DNA from 3 places in the Streptomyces sp. NPDC046931 genome. Region 3 is predicted to be linked to each of the others. Evidence: riboswitches for the same ligand, from Rfam matches in the RefSeq annotation. Region 3 holds a riboswitch; each other region holds the start of a gene.
What was found. Region 3 has a riboswitch for cobalamin ahead of ABZ876_RS32315 ((2Fe-2S) ferredoxin domain-containing protein). Riboswitches for the same ligand answer to the same signal wherever they lie in the genome.
Positions count from the first base shown of each region.

Region 1 (4,920 bases), on a different contig from region 3:
CTTCCAGGGCAGCGGTGTGGCCACCGGCGGCGGCACCGCGCTCGTCCTGGAGACGGGCGCCCGGACCCGTTTCGCCCGGGCCCACCGAGCCCCCGCCCGGCGGGCGGCGAGTGCCTTCGAGCGGACCGTGCACGGCATCTCCTGGGTGCTGATCCGGTTCATGCTGCTCACCCCGCCGCTGGTGCTGATGGCCAACGCGACGCTGCGCGACCGGGGCCTGGAGACGCTGCCCTTCGCCGTCGCGGTCGCCGTCGGTCTCACCCCCGAGATGCTGCCGGTCATCGTCACCACCTGCCTGGCCCGCGGCGCCCGGGTGCTCGCCCGCACCCACGGCGTGATCGTGAAACGCCTGCCCGCCCTGCACGACCTGGGCGCGGTCGACGTGCTGTGCCTCGACAAGACCGGCACCCTCACCCAGGACCGGCCGGTCGTCGAGCGGGCCCTGGACGGGACCGGGCAGGACGCGCCCGAGGTGCTGCGCCAGGCCGCCACGGCCGCCTGGTGGACCCTCCAACTCGCCGACCTGCCCGCCCCGGACGCCCTCGACGAGGCGCTCCTGGACGCGGCGGACGGAAGCTGGGAGGCCTACGAAGGCGTCGCCGTCGTGCCGTTCGACCCGGTCCGCCGGCTCGCCACCGCCGTCGTCCGCGGTGGCCTCGGCATGCACACCCTCCTCGTCAAGGGCGCCGCCGAGGCCGTACTGGAGCGCTGTGCGCTGGAGCCCGACGAGCGGGAGCGGCTGCTCGCGCTCGCCGCCCGCGAGGCACGGGAGGGCCTGCGGGTGGTCGCGGTCGCCACCGGCACCCGCCCCGCCCGCACCCGCCCCTACACCCCCGCCGACGAGCGCGGGCTCACCTTCCGAGGCTTCGTCACCTTCCGGGACGCCCTCGCCCCGACCGCCGCGCGGGCGCTGCGGGACCTCGCCGCCCGCGGTGTCAGCGTGCGGGTCCTCACCGGCGACCACCCGGGCACGGCGGCCCGCGTCTGCCGCGACCTCGGCCTCGACCCGGGTGACGTACGGACCGCGGGCGCCGCGGACGACCACACCGCGACCGTCGTCGCCCGGTGCACCCCCGAGGACAAGGCGCGGATCGTCACCGGGCTGCGCCGGGCCGGGCACACGGTCGGCTTCCTGGGCGACGGCGTCAACGACGTACCGGCGCTGTACGCCGCCGACGTGGGGATCGCCCCGCGCGACGCCGTCGACGTGGCCCGCGAGAGCGCGGACGCCGTCCTCGCGTACAAGGACCTGACCGCCATCGACCACGCCGTCGCCGCAGGCCGGCACAGCAGCGGCAACATAGCCACCTATCTGCGCGTCACCCTCTCCTCCAACCTCGGCAATGTCGTCGCGATGCTCGCCGCCGGTCTGCTGCTGCCCTTCCTTCCGATGCTCCCGGCCCAGGTCCTGGTCCAGAACCTGTGCTTCGACGCGGCCCAGCTCGCCTTCGCCCACGACCGCCCCGCGCCCGCGGTGCTCACCCGCCCGACCCTTCTGGGCCCGCGTGACCTGCTCCGCTTCATCACCGGCTTCGGCCTGCTCAACGCCGTCGCCGACCTCGCCACCTTCGGCGTCCTCGCGCTCTCGCTGTACGGGCCCGACGCGCTCGACGACGAAGCCGTCTTCCACTCGGCGTGGTTCACCGAGAACCTGCTCACCCAGGCCCTGGTGATGGTGCTCCTGCGCTCCGGCCGGAGCCTTGCCGAGGGACGTGCCCCGGGCCCGGTCGGGCGGGCCGCGGCCGTCCTCGCCGCGGTCGCCCTCCTGCTGCCCTTCACTCCGCTCGGTGCAACGCTCGGCATGATCGCGCTGCCGGTGGGGTACTACCTGCTGCTCGCCGCCGTCCTGGCGCTGTACGCGCTCGCCCTGTGGGCGGTCAGGGCGCGCTACGAGCGCCGGCGCGCGGCGAGCGACGACCACCCCTAGGTCACGTTTCGGACCGAGCGCCCCCTCCTCCGTTCCGATCCGCCCTGACGGTTGTACAGTTGCGCAAAGTGGCAAGCATTACTGGACGGTCGAGCGACGGAAACCGTCCTCGGCCGAGCGAGGAAAGGGCGGGCGCGGCCGATGCTCCGCAACGGACTGGAACCCTGGCACCTGCTGATCGTGGCGATCGTCGTGATCGTGCTGTTCGGCTCGAAGAAACTGCCGGACACCGCCCGCGCGCTCGGCAAGTCCCTGCGCATCCTCAAGAGCGAGGCGAAGGCGATGAAGAACGAGAACGCTCCCTCGCCGGGCGCCTCCCCGTCAGTCCCCGTGGCGCCGTCGGAGGTCCGCACGTCCGCCGAGGCCGCTGCGGCCGAGCCTCCGGCCGCGGCCTCCTGACCCGGGTCCGTCGGAGGCCGGCTCAGGGGCTGGCGCTGTCGTAGCCGTAGGTCAGGATCCCACCGGTTTCGCCGAGCCGGCGCCGGTATACGTACAGCGCCGCCACCTGGACGCCGTCCGCAGGGGTCTCGACCCGGCAGGGACGGGTCACCTGCACCACCGAGGGCCGGCCCGCGACCTGCATGCGCATGCCGTCGGCCGGCCCGCCCGCCAGCACCGCCGTCTCCCACTTCGTCGGGACATGAAGATCCATGTCTGTACCTTAAAGTTGCGCAATCGCTGAAGTGTTGTGAGCTGTGCCACCTCCCTGCGGTCCGCGCTCCGGGGCCGTTCGGGGAGAGGAAGATCACCCAGGCGGACGCGGTCTTGGCCATGCACGCGCCACGCGGTACGGTCTGTGCGATATCGACGACGGTACGACGGAAGCCGGTGGGAGTCCGGCACGGTCGCGCCACTGTATGCGAGCGCCCCCGGGCAGTTCGTAAGTCAGACCCGTGGCCGTCGTCCTGTGCACCACCGAGATGGGACGCGAACTCCCAGAGGAGGTCCTGCCATGGCGCAGACCGTCGCCCAGCCGACAGCCACCACCCCCGCCGTTCCCGCCACGCTGCCGCTGAAGGCGATAGCCCCCTGGGCGGTCTTCTTCGGCATCCTGATGCTCGTCCTGCTCTACTTCGTCGGCGCCGAGCAGGGCGCCACCTCCGTCTTCAACGGCACCGACGTCCATGAGTGGGTGCACGACGCCCGCCACCTGCTCGGCTTCCCCTGCCACTGACGCGGGGGGCGCCGCGCACCCGATGAACTCCGCAACGGTAAGAAATCTCCTGGTGCGGGGCATGCTCGCCGGCCTTGGTGCCGGCGTGCTCGCCCTGATCGCCGCCTACTTCCTCGGCGAGCCGAACGTCGACAGCGCGATCGGCTTCGAGGAGGCCCACTCCCATGAGCACGAGATGGAGGTCGTCTCGCGTTCTCTGCAGTCCACCGCCGGTCTCGCCACCGGTGTCCTGGTCTACGGAGTCGCCTTCGGCGGCATAGCCGCACTCGCCTTCTGCTTCGCGCTCGGCCGTGTCGGCCGCTTCGGCCCGCGGGCGACCGCACTGCTGCTGTCCGGCTGCGCGCTTCTCGCCGTGTACGTCGTACCGTTCCTGAAGTACCCGGCCAACCCGCCGTCGGTCGGCGACCCCGACACCATCGGCAAGCGGACCGGCCTGTACTTCCTGATGATGGTGCTCAGCGTCCTCCTCGCGATCGCCGCGACGATGCTGGGCAAACGGCTCGCACCCAATCTGGGCACCTGGTACGCGACCGTCGTCGCGGTGGCCGGCTTCGTCCTCGTGATCGGTCTGGCGTACGCCTTCCTGCCGGTCGTCAACGAGGTGCCGAAGGACTTCCCGGCCACCCTGCTGTGGCGGTTCCGCCTGTCCGCCCTGGCCATGCAGGCGGTGCTGTGGGGTGGATTCGGCCTGGTCTTCGGGGAGTTGGCCGAGCGGCTGCTGAATCCGAAGCCCGCGGCCTCCGCGTCGGGGCGGGCGGTTCCGGCCGCGCACTGAACCCTTCACGACACCAGAGGGCCCTCCGGAATTGTCCGAGGGCCCTCTGGCGTTCCCGGGACACCGGCGCAGGCGACGAGCGGAGGAGCCCCGTGCCCAGACGACATCCCCGACCGAGCCACATCACTCTCGGTGGACGGGAGGCGGTCGCCCTGACCCTGGAGGAGTACGAACAACTCATCGCCAGCCGACGTCAGATCGGCGGCCAGAGCGCGCGCGTCCGGGTCCTCGGCCAGCAGGCCAAACGGACCGAGCGACTGCTTCAGGAGCTGGAGGCCCTGGTCGGTGCCACCGCGCCGGCCTGTCGCACGCAGGACGAGGAGGCCGGGTTCCCACGGGCGGCCGAGTGCCGCGGCCACCAGGGCGCCACCGGCGACGGGGACACCGACTGCCTGCGCTGCGCCATCGCGGCGCTGCTGCGTCGCCACCGGGACGAGGCCTGCTGAGCACACGTCATACGACCGGCTCAGCGATCCGAGACGTCGCCTGGGGAGGCGAGGACGTGTCCGACCCGTAGATTCCAGCGCCCGGAACGGCCGGTGCACTCCGTCGCCGTGAGCGGTGGGACGTCGACGCGCCAGAACGCGGCCTCGGGCGCGCCCAACACGTGTACCACCACGGCCCGCACGACCTCCGGCTCCACCACGGCGACCGTCCTGCCCTCGGCCGCCCCGGCCGTCTCCCACCAGCGCGTGACCCGCTCACACAGCTCCCGTACCGACTCCCCGCCGTGCGGCGCGGCGCCCGGATCGGCCAGCCAGTGGGCCACCGCCTCGGGTTCGGCGGCGCCGACCTCGTCCAGCGTCCGCCCGCGCCAGCGGGCGACGTCCAGGCCCGCGAGTTCCCTGTGCTCCGAGGCGTCGAGGCCGAGTGCCGAGGCCGTCTCCCGGCAGCGCACGCTGGGGGAGGCGAAGACGCGGGCCGCGGCGGGCAGGGACAGCGCCGCCGATCCGGCGCGTACGGCTGCGCTGTCCTCGATCGAGTCACCGTCGTCGAAGCGGGCCCGCCGCAGCGACGGCGTGATCGCCGGCGAGATGAGGGTGA
Region 1 covers NZ_JBEYWX010000017.1:125,070-129,989, reverse strand. The annotation lists gene mgtA (magnesium-translocating P-type ATPase) at 1-1,927, shown strand, start outside; gene tatA (Sec-independent protein translocase subunit TatA) at 2,069-2,326, shown strand; gene ABZ876_RS26720 (hypothetical protein) at 2,349-2,579, opposite strand; cobalamin riboswitch at 2,702-2,843, shown strand; gene ABZ876_RS26715 (CbtB-domain containing protein) at 2,880-3,101, shown strand; gene ABZ876_RS26710 (CbtA family protein) at 3,124-3,876, shown strand; gene ABZ876_RS26705 (hypothetical protein) at 3,969-4,322, shown strand; gene ABZ876_RS26700 (histidine phosphatase family protein) at 4,343-4,920, opposite strand, start outside.
Region 1: another riboswitch for cobalamin. It lies ahead of ABZ876_RS26715 (CbtB-domain containing protein); the one in region 3 lies ahead of ABZ876_RS32315 ((2Fe-2S) ferredoxin domain-containing protein).

Region 2 (4,920 bases), on a different contig from region 3:
AGGGAGCAGGCGACGGCATCGGGGTCGGCCACCCGCTGCACGGGGGCGGTCGCCTGTGCCGCGCGGGCGATCCGCGTCGCCGGACGGGAACGCAGGTAGTACGTCGTCTTCAGCCCCTGCTTCCAGGCGTACGCGTACATCGAGGAGAGCTTGCCGATGGTCGGCGTCTCCATGAACAGGTTCAGGGACTGGGCCTGGTCCAGGAACGGGGTGCGGGCGGCGGCCATGTCGATCAGACCGCGCTGCGGGATCTCCCAGGCCGTGCGGTACAGCGCCCGGACGTCCTCGGGGATCCACGCGAAGTCCTGCACCGAGCCGTTCGCGTCGCGCAGCGCCTCACGGGTGCGTGCGTCCCACACGCCCAGTTCCTTCAGGTCCCGCACCAGGTAGGAGTTGACCTGGAGGAACTCGCCCGACAGCGTCTCGCGCTTGAAGAGGTTCGACACCTGCGGTTCGATGCACTCGTACACGCCCGCGATGGAGGCGATCGTGGCGGTCGGCGCGATCGCGAGGAGCAGCGAGTTGCGCAGGCCGACGGCCGCGACGCGCTCGCGCAGGGCCGCCCAGCGCTCCGGCCAGGCCGGCTCCACGTCGTAGTGGTCGGGATGCAGCACGCCCCGCGCGGTACGGGTCTTCTCCCAGGCCGGCAGCGGGCCGTTGCGCTCGGCGAGGCCGGCGGACGCCTCGTACGCGGCGAGCATGATGCGCTCGGCGATCCGCGTGGACAGGGCCTTGGCCTGCGGCGAGTCGAAGGGCATGCGCAGCTTGAAGAAGACGTCCTGAAGACCCATCGCACCGAGGCCCACCGGCCGCCACCTGGCGTTGGACCGGCCCGCCTGCTCGGTCGGGTAGAAGTTGATGTCGACGACGCGGTCCAGGAAGGTGACGGCGGTGCGGACCGTCTCGTCCAGCCGCTCCCAGTCGATGCCCGAGCCGGTGACGAACGCGCCGAGGTTGACGGAGCCCAGGTTGCAGACCGCGGTCTCGCCGTCGTCGGTGACCTCCAGGATCTCGGTGCAGAGGTTGGAGGAGTGGATGACGTGTCCGGGCTCGGCCGTCTGGTTGGCGGTGCGGTTGGCGGCGTCCTTGAAGGTCATCCAGCCGTTGCCGGTCTGCGCGAGGGTGCGCATCATCCGCCCGTACAGCTCGCGGGCCGGGAGGGTCTTCCGCGCCAGCCCCGCCGCCTCCGCCCTGCGGTAGGCGGCGTCGAACTCCTCGCCCCACAGGTCGACGAGCTCCGGCACATCCGCGGGGGAGAACAGCGACCACGGCTGGTCGGCGTTGACCCGGCGCATGAACTCGTCCGGGATCCAGTGCGCGAGGTTGAGGTTGTGCGTACGGCGGGCGTCCTCGCCGGTGTTGTCGCGCAGCTCCAGGAACTCCTCGATGTCGGAGTGCCAGGTCTCCAGGTAGACGGCGGCCGCACCCTTGCGCCGGCCGCCCTGGTTCACGGCGGCGACCGAGGCGTCCAGCGTCTTCAGGAAGGGGACGATGCCGTTGGAGTGCCCGTTGGTGCCGCGGATCAGCGAGCCGCGGGAGCGGACACGGGAGTACGACAGCCCGATGCCGCCGGCGTGCTTGGAGAGGCGGGCGACCTGGTGGTAGCGGTCGTAGATGCTGTCCAGCTCGTCCTTCGGGGAGTCGAGGAGGTAGCAGGAGGACATCTGGGGGTGCCGGGTGCCGGAGTTGAAGAGGGTGGGCGAGGAGGGGAGGTAGTCGAGGCGGCTCATGAGCCCGTAGAGCGCCGCGACTTCGTCCACCGCACGGGGCGTGTCGTCCTCGGCGAGGCCGGCGGCGACGCGCAGCAGGAAGTGCTGGGGCGTCTCGATGACCTTGCGGGTGATCGGGTGCCGCAGGAGGTAGCGGCTGTGCAGGGTACGCAGCCCGAAGTAGCCGAAGCGGTCGTCGGCGGCCGTGTCGACGAGGGCGTCGAGTCGGCCGGCGTGCAGACGCACGAAGGCGGCGGTCCGGTCGGCGATGAGACCTTCCCGGTGCCCGACGGCGACGGACTCGGTGAAGGACGTGACGCCCTGGGAGGCGGCTTCGGCGCGGATCCCGATCGTCAGCAGCCGGGCGGCCAGCCTGGAGTAGGCGGGGTCCTCGGAGATGAGGCCGGCGGCCGCCTCCATGGCCAGCTCCCGCAGTTCCGCCTCGTCCGCCTGTGCGGAGCGACCGCGCAGCGCGGCGGCGGCGACCCGGCCGGGGTCGGTGTCGGGGAGGTCTGCGGTCAGCTCGGTCAGGGTGCGCAGCAGCGCGGCACCGGGACCGTCGGTCTTCAGGTCGCTGACTGAAGCCGGGTCGGCTGGCGCGATGGTCACGTGGGGCTCTCCCTCGCTCGGCGCGGGGGCCTTGCGGAGGGCAGGGGGCAGCCACGAGCGCGCACGGCGTCGCGTCCCCGGCCCACTCCGCGAGGCCCGGACGTCTCAAGGCGCCCGGACCGGACGGCCGGGCGCGCTGCCGGCAGGTCCTCGGACTGAACTGGCGTGCGGATGCACGCAAGTACACCGTTGCGGGACAGTTCCGGATTCGCACCGGATTCCCCTGTGGCGACAGCGAGGATGAGCATACATCTAGTGCCGGGTCCTGGTGTCACCCCCAGATGTTGTGTTGCTGCGGTTTCAGAGCGTCAACTCGTAGGCCAGGAGGCTGAGGTCGTCCAGGTGCGGGAGTGGATTCCAGTCCCGCTCGGGTGTGCGAACGAAACCGAGGCGCTCGTAGATGCGGTGGGCGGTGTGCATGGTGCGCTGGGTGGACAGGACGATGCCGGTGCAGCCCCCGGTGGCGCGTGCCCGGTCGATGCAGGCGCGTACGAGCGACTCGCCCGCGCCGCGGCCCCGGGCTGCCTGGTCGACGGCGAGCATCCGTATCTCGGCCTCGCCGGGACCGGCGATATCGGCCATGGGCCCGCCCGCCGGGACGAAGGTGACCCCGCCGAGAACCCTCTCGCCCTCCACGGCGACCAGCACCTCCGCGGCGGCTGCCCGCTTGGCCACGTCGCGCAGCTCGCCGAGGTAGGCGTCGCTCTCCCCGAAGTCCAGCAGCCCGTCCTGGAGGTAGGCCCGGGCGGTGATCTCGCCGAGGGCCGCGTGGTCCGCGGGCACTGCCTGCCGGATGGTGATGTCCATGGGGCCGAGTGTGCCCCACGGGTACGGCAACGGGCCGCCGGATCGCTCCGACGGCCCGCCCGGTCCGCGGCCCCTAGGGCCTCTCGTTTGGATCACGCCGGGCTCGCGGGGTCTGGCACCGCGCCTCGCCGCGTTGTCGTCGGTTGCCATGGCTCCGCCATGACGCCCTCCTTCGCCCTTGCGATGCACGGCACCAGACCCCGCTTTCTGATCCGGCCTGATCCAAACGAAAGACCCTAGTGGGCCGTACCCGCCGTGGCCGGGGGAAGTTCCACCTGCACCCCGGGGTCGCCCGCGTCCGCCGTGTAGTCGTCCGGCCTGGTCTCGTCGATGCCCTCGGGGGCCTTCACGGCCTTCAGGACGAAGGTCCCGACGACCGTGACGAGGACGTTCAGCACGAACGCCGTCAGACCGATGTAGCCGATCTCGCCGATGCCCGGGATCTCCTTCGCCGAGCCCCCGAAGTGCGCTTGTGTCGGGGACGCGACACCGTACGCGGCGAGCGTGCCGTAGACCATGCCGACCGCCCAGCCCGCGAGCAGCGCCCAGCGGTGGAACCAGCGGGTGAACAGCCCGCCGACCAGCGCCGGGAAGGTCTGCAGGATCCAGATGCCGCCGAGCAGCTGGAAGTTGATGGCGACCGTCTTGTCCATCGTCAGGACGAAGACCAGGGCGCCCACCTTCACCAGCAGCGACACGATCTTGGAGACCCGGGTCTCCTCCTTCGGCGTGGCGTCCGGCTTGATGAAGTCCTTGTAGATGTTGCGGGTGAAGAGGTTGGCGGCCGCGATGGACATGATCGCCGCCGGGACCAGCGCCCCGATGCCGATCGCCGCGAACGCCACGCCCGCGAACCAGTCCGGGAACATGTCCTCGAACAGCTGCGGGATGGCCAGCTGCCCGTTCTGCACCTTCACGCCCGCCGCGATCGCCATGAAGCCCAGCAGCGCCAGCAGACCCAGCATCAGCGAATACAGCGGCAGGATCGTGGCGTTGCGGCGGATCACCTCACGGCTGCGCGAGGACAGCGTCGCCGTGATCGAGTGCGGGTACATGAACAGGGCGAGCGCGGAGCCCAGCGCGAGCGTGGCGTACGTCCACTGGCCGGCCTCCGGAGGTGCGAGGGCGCCGCGCGGCTTCCCCGTCACCGGGTTCGTCTGCGCGAACGCATGGCCCGCCTTGGCGAAGATGTCGTCGAAGCCGCCCAGTTTGATCGGGATGTAGATGATCGCCACCGCGATGACGATGTAGATCAGGGCGTCCTTCACGAACGCGATCAGCGCGGGGGCCCGCAGACCCGACGAGTACGTGTACGCGGCCAGCACACCGAAGGCGATCAGCAGCGGCAGGTCCTTCACGAACCAGTTGGTGTCCCCGCCGCCGCCCACGCCCATCACGTCCAGCACCGCCTGGATGCCCACCAGCTGGAGCGCGATGTACGGCATCGTCGCCAGGATGCCGGTGACCGCCACCGCCAGCGACAACCCCTTGGAGCCGAAGCGGCCGCGCACGAAGTCCGAGGTCGTGACGTATCCGTGCCGGTGCGAGACCGACCACAGCCGGGGCAGGAAGGTGAAGATCAACGGGTAGACGAGGATCGTGTAGGGCACCGCGAAGAAGCCTGCCGCGCCGGCCGCGTAGATCGCGGCCGGTACGGCCACGAAGGTGTACGCCGTGTACAGGTCCCCGCCGAGCAGGAACCAGGTGATCCAGGTGCCGAACGACCGTCCGCCGAGCCCCCATTCGTCGAGGCTGTGCTCGTTCTCGGCCTTGCGCCAGCGCGCCGCGAGGAAGC
Region 2 covers NZ_JBEYWX010000001.1:216,839-221,758, reverse strand. The annotation lists gene ABZ876_RS00985 (ribonucleoside-diphosphate reductase subunit alpha) at 1-2,318, opposite strand, end outside; cobalamin riboswitch at 2,442-2,596, opposite strand; gene ABZ876_RS00980 (GNAT family N-acetyltransferase) at 2,619-3,125, opposite strand; gene mctP (monocarboxylate uptake permease MctP) at 3,362-4,920, opposite strand, start outside.
Region 2: another riboswitch for cobalamin. It lies ahead of ABZ876_RS00985 (ribonucleoside-diphosphate reductase subunit alpha); the one in region 3 lies ahead of ABZ876_RS32315 ((2Fe-2S) ferredoxin domain-containing protein).

Region 3 (4,920 bases):
CGCAACGCGCTCGTCCAAGGGGTCATCGCGGCCAAGCAGGAGGCCAGAGGCCTGGGACACAGCGTGGCGGTCGGCTTCAACGCCGTACCGACCTTCGATCCGGCCGACACCTTCTGGTCCGAGCTGGGTGCACTGGCCGACGCGCAGTGTTGGCAGAGCCTGGACTACGTCGGCCTGGACTTCTTCCCGGACGTGTTCCGGCCCATCCCCGCCGGGCAGTTGGCCGAGGCGGTCGTCGCGGTCCTCAGGGCTTTCCGCCACACCGACCTGCCGAAGGCCGGAATCCCAAAGAGTGTCGCCATGCGCATCTGCGAGAACGGCTGGCCCACCGGACCGGGCCGCACCGAACAGCGACAGGCCGAAACCCTCGAGACCGTCATCCGGGCCGTGGCCGCCCTCGCCGACGACCTGAACATCGACGGATACTCGCTCTTCGCTTTGAGGGACGCCGACAGCACCGCGGACGGGCTCTTCCATCGCTTCGGCCTCCTGCACGACGACTACACCCCCAAGCCGGCCTTCGAGACCTATCGGCAGCTCATCAGCGAGCTGGGCCCCCGACCGGTCGTCCCGGCTCCGTGAATTCCCGTGGCCTGCGGACCAGGACGGCGCTCCGGCGCGAGACGCGGCGGCGGCACGCCGTCCCGATACTCTGCGAGGCGTGATCGACTCATCCACGTCCCTTGACGATGCCGGTGTGGCCATAGCGGCGGCACGTGCCGGGGCCGATGTGGTGCGCGAGATGTACGGCCGGCGGCTCTCCCGCATCGACAAGGGTGGCGGGGACTTCGCCACCGCCGCCGATGTGGCGGCCGAGAAGACGATCCTCGACGTCATCCGTGCCGCTCGGCCCGATGATGCGCTGCTCGGCGAGGAGAGCGGGCGGCAGGGCACTGCCGACGCCGCGCGCCTGTGGATGGTGGATCCCTTGTGCGGCACGCTGAACTACGCCGCCGGCACCATGCTGGTGGCCGTCAACGTGGCGCTGCGCGACGGGGCGGCGGCGGTGGCCGATCCGTTCGGCAAGGAGGTCTTCTTCACCGACGGTGAGACCGCCTGGGCCCGGCGAGACGGGTTCGATACACGGCTGGCCCCCACGCCCGCCGGCCGGTTGGTGGACGTCAACCTGGACCCGCCCTTCCCGAACGCGCCCGGATTCAGGGCCGTGAACCTGCTGGCCCACCCCGGGTTCGTCGATCGCTTCAAACCGCGTGTCGGCTCCACGACGCTGGCGTTGGCCTGGGTGGCGGCCGGCAAGCGCGCCGCGTATGTCACGGACGGCGGCGACCTGTCCGGGAGCGTGCACTTCGCCGCCGGCATCGCTGTGTGCAGGGCCGCCGGCTGCGTGGTCACCGGGATCGACGGCGCCCCGCTCGGACGGGACGGCCGGGGGCTGGTCGTCGCCGCCGACCTCGAGACCCACTGGCAGCTGATGTCGATGATCCGCAGCCGAGGCTAGTCTCCCGTGCTCACCGGACGCCGCGGCCCGCTCCCGCCGGTACAGACGCCATGGATCCCGGCGGCCGGCCGCCGCGCCCCCGGCCCGCGGCCGACGCCGGGACACGGTCCGGATCACGGCGCTCCAGCTCCTGACGCAGCCGGTCGAGCGCTCGATGCAGCGTGCTCTTGACCGTTCCGGCCGACATACCGAGGGCGGCGGCCGTCTCCTCCGTGGACATGTGCTCCCAGTGCCGTGACACCACGACGCTGCGCTGCTTCGGACCGAGCACCTTCATGGCGTCGATCAGGAGCGTACGGTCGGCGTGCCGGGCGGTGGAGTCCGGGACGGATGCGTCGGGCAGTCGGGCGGTGAGCACCTCTTCCAGCCTCCTGGCCCGCCACCACTCCGTACGCGTGTTGATCATGACACGGCGCAGGTAGGCGTCCGCGAGTCGCTTGTCGGCGATGCGGTCCCAGCGGCGATACGTCCGTGCCAGCGCGGTCTGCAGCAGGTCCTGGGCGTCGAGCGGGTTCGAGACCAGCCGCCGGGCGCTGCGCAGCAGGGCGTCGTGCCGGGTACGGACGTATTCCTCGAATTCCAAAGACCGGTCTGGGCACGTGCGGGCATCCATGGGCCGGGTTCCTTTCATGGTGATGCGTGAACGATGGGCGCGGTGAGCGGGAGGGCGTTCTCTGCTCGCCCCTGCCGCCGCCCGGAGCACCCTTGGCGGCGCGGTGGGGCGACGGCAGGGCGTCGGCCTGTGCTGACGACGTCGTCGATCGTCAGCAGCAGCGGCTGCCGGGGTCCGCCCCGGTGCCCTCGACGCCGTGGTGGCTCCGCGCGAGATCACTCCGCTGTGTGGTGGCCTGAGAGGCGTGGGGCGACCGCTCGACCGGCGTCGGCGCCGTGCTCACCAGTCCGGCGGCCAGCGTCACGGTCGCTGCGGCCAGTGCGAGCCGCTTGCACACGTTCATGATCGGTTTTTCCCTTCGGGTGTGATCAGGCGAACCGGCCGGGTCGGTTGTTCGCGCCTTCTGACCACGACCTTTCGCGCTGAGGGATTGAATGGGCAGGTTGTTCTGCCACCCTGATCAATGCCGTGGCGGGTGGTGGGAGGCGGGTTCGGAATGAGTTGACCGCCTCAGGACGGGATCGGCGCCTACCACATGTCGTGACCCGCACGCTGTTTCCTCGCAAACCCTCGCGCCGTCCAGGACTTCCCGGATGATGGGTATCGCTTCGGACGGCTCAACGGGGGAGAGGCGCCGGTGGGGGAGCTTCAGCTGCTGACGGACAATGCGATCCGCCAGGTGTCGGAGGACGATTTCGGGTTTCGCGCAAGATGAAGGGCCTCGGTCCGCTGATCGTCACCGCGGCGGCTGTGGGCGGAACGGGTGCCGCGGCCATCGGCGCTGCCCAGGGGGTCGACTATCTGGCGCGTCGACGTCTCCAGTACGTACTGGAAACCGCGGAGTTGGAGTCGGCCGAGGTCACCAGGACGGTGGAACAGGTCGCGGAATCCATCACCGTCCAGATGGACGCCAGGGCCGTGGAGATCGAACGCTTCGTCCTCTGACTGCGCGTCCTTAAGCCCGTGGCAGGGGAAAACGCTGTGACCGCCGGTGACCGTTCGCCCCGCTCCGCCGGGTGCCCTGCGGCGAGTCCTCAGCGTTCGCCGTCGCTCGGGGTGTGCCTCCTTGCCTCCTTCGCTGGACTGGACGGTGTGCAGGGCGCCGCAGCGGCCTGCGGGAAGCTTGCCCGGGAGCCGGAAGCCCCCGTCCGTCGGGGTACCGCAGTTATCTGGGCGTGGACAGAGCTGCCGGTTTCCGCCAACGGACAGCCATCGGTCAGGAGTCCCACCGCCGGGGGCGATGGTGTCGCCGAGTTGTCCTGGATGGGAGGATGGCCGGCGGCAAGGCGACGGCGGAACGAGGAAGCCGGTGTGAATCCGGCGCGGTCCCGCCACTGTGATCGGTGAGTGGATCCCGAACAGGCCACTGCCCGCAGGCTGGTGGGAAGGCCGGGACGAGCTTGGACCCGAGAGCCAGGAGACTCCCGCGGTCGCCTCCTCCAGGACAACCGGGGCGGATTTCCCCGAAGAGGACGGTGAAGCGTCATGCGCGTGAGCTCGATCGACGGGACGACGGGCCAACCGCCGGAGCACGGGTCGGCCGACCCTGCACCGTGCAGGGTCGTCGTATGCCGGGACTGTTGCTGTGGCAGCCCGAAGGTGACCGGAGTCGATCACGCGGCGCAGACCACCCGCCTGAGCGCGGATGTGCCGGTACGCATCTCCGCCTGCCTGGACGTCTGCGACCAGGCCAATGTGATGGTCGTTCAGCCCTCCGCCGCCGGGCGCGCCGCCGGCGCCCGGCCGGTCTGGCTCGGCCTCGTCAACGACCCGGCCGCGACCGAGGACATCGCCGCCTGGGTGCGGGCAGGCGGTCCGGGCATCGCGCCCCAGCCCGCCATTCTCGATCTCTACACCTTCACACCACCGCGGCGGCGCACCTCGTTCTCACCGGTACGCGGCCGGGGCCCGTCGTAGAAAACCCGCCGATCGACCCGCGCAACAGCACCGTCGAGCGGTGTATCGACCCGCGGTCAGGGGCCGCATGTGCCGGGCGTCAGTTGCCGCATGCGTCAGTGGACCGAGAACCCGCCGTCGACGCAGATCGACTGACCGGTGATGTACGCCGATGCCCGGCTCGCCAGGAAGACCGCCGCGCCCGCGAAGTCCTCCGCCAGCCCGTTGCGCCCGGCCAGGGTACGGGCGGCGAGCTCCGCCACCTTGGCCGGATCGGCGGACAGGCGGCGGTTCAGCGGTGTCATCACAAAGCCGGGGACGAGCGTGTTGGCGGTGACGCCGTACGGGGACCACGCTTCCGCCTGCGAGCGGGCCAGCGATTCGAGGCCGCCCTTGGACACGCCGTACACGCCGCTCTGGACGAAGGCCCGGTGCGCCTGCTGCGAGCTGACGTGGATGATCCGCCCGTGGCCCCGCTCGGCCATGCCGGGGCCGAAGCGCTGACCGAGGAGGTGGGGCGCCTCCAGGTTCACCGCCATGGTGGCATCCCACACCTCGTCCGTCAGCTCGCCCATCGGAGGACGGAGGTTGATGCCCGCGGAGTTGACGAGGATGTCCGGCTCCCCGTACACCGCGGCGGCCTCCTCGGCCGCCGCCCGTGCGCCGTCTCGCGAGCCCAGATCGGCGCTCACCCAGGCCGCCCGGCAGCCGTCGCCCACCAGTTCCTCGACCGTGGCGGCCAGCTCCGCCTCCTTGCGTGCCACGACCACGACGCTCGCTCCGGCATGGGCGAGGGCCCCGGCGATGGCCCGGCCGATCCCTGAACTCCCGCCGGTGACAACCGCGACCCGGCCCTCGAGCGAGAAGAGGTCGGTGAGGTAGGACTGCGGCGTCATCTTCACATCCCGGCATGGACTCGAACGGCTGGTTGACGCGGACTGACGTCCGACTG
Region 3 covers NZ_JBEYWX010000026.1:91,285-96,204, reverse strand. The annotation lists gene ABZ876_RS32340 (hypothetical protein) at 1-582, shown strand, start outside; gene ABZ876_RS32335 (inositol monophosphatase family protein) at 662-1,459, shown strand; gene ABZ876_RS32330 (SigE family RNA polymerase sigma factor) at 1,470-2,072, opposite strand; gene ABZ876_RS32325 (hypothetical protein) at 2,224-2,415, opposite strand; gene ABZ876_RS32320 (hypothetical protein) at 2,784-3,017, shown strand; cobalamin riboswitch at 3,368-3,496, shown strand; gene ABZ876_RS32315 ((2Fe-2S) ferredoxin domain-containing protein) at 3,558-3,989, shown strand; gene ABZ876_RS32310 (SDR family oxidoreductase) at 4,085-4,864, opposite strand.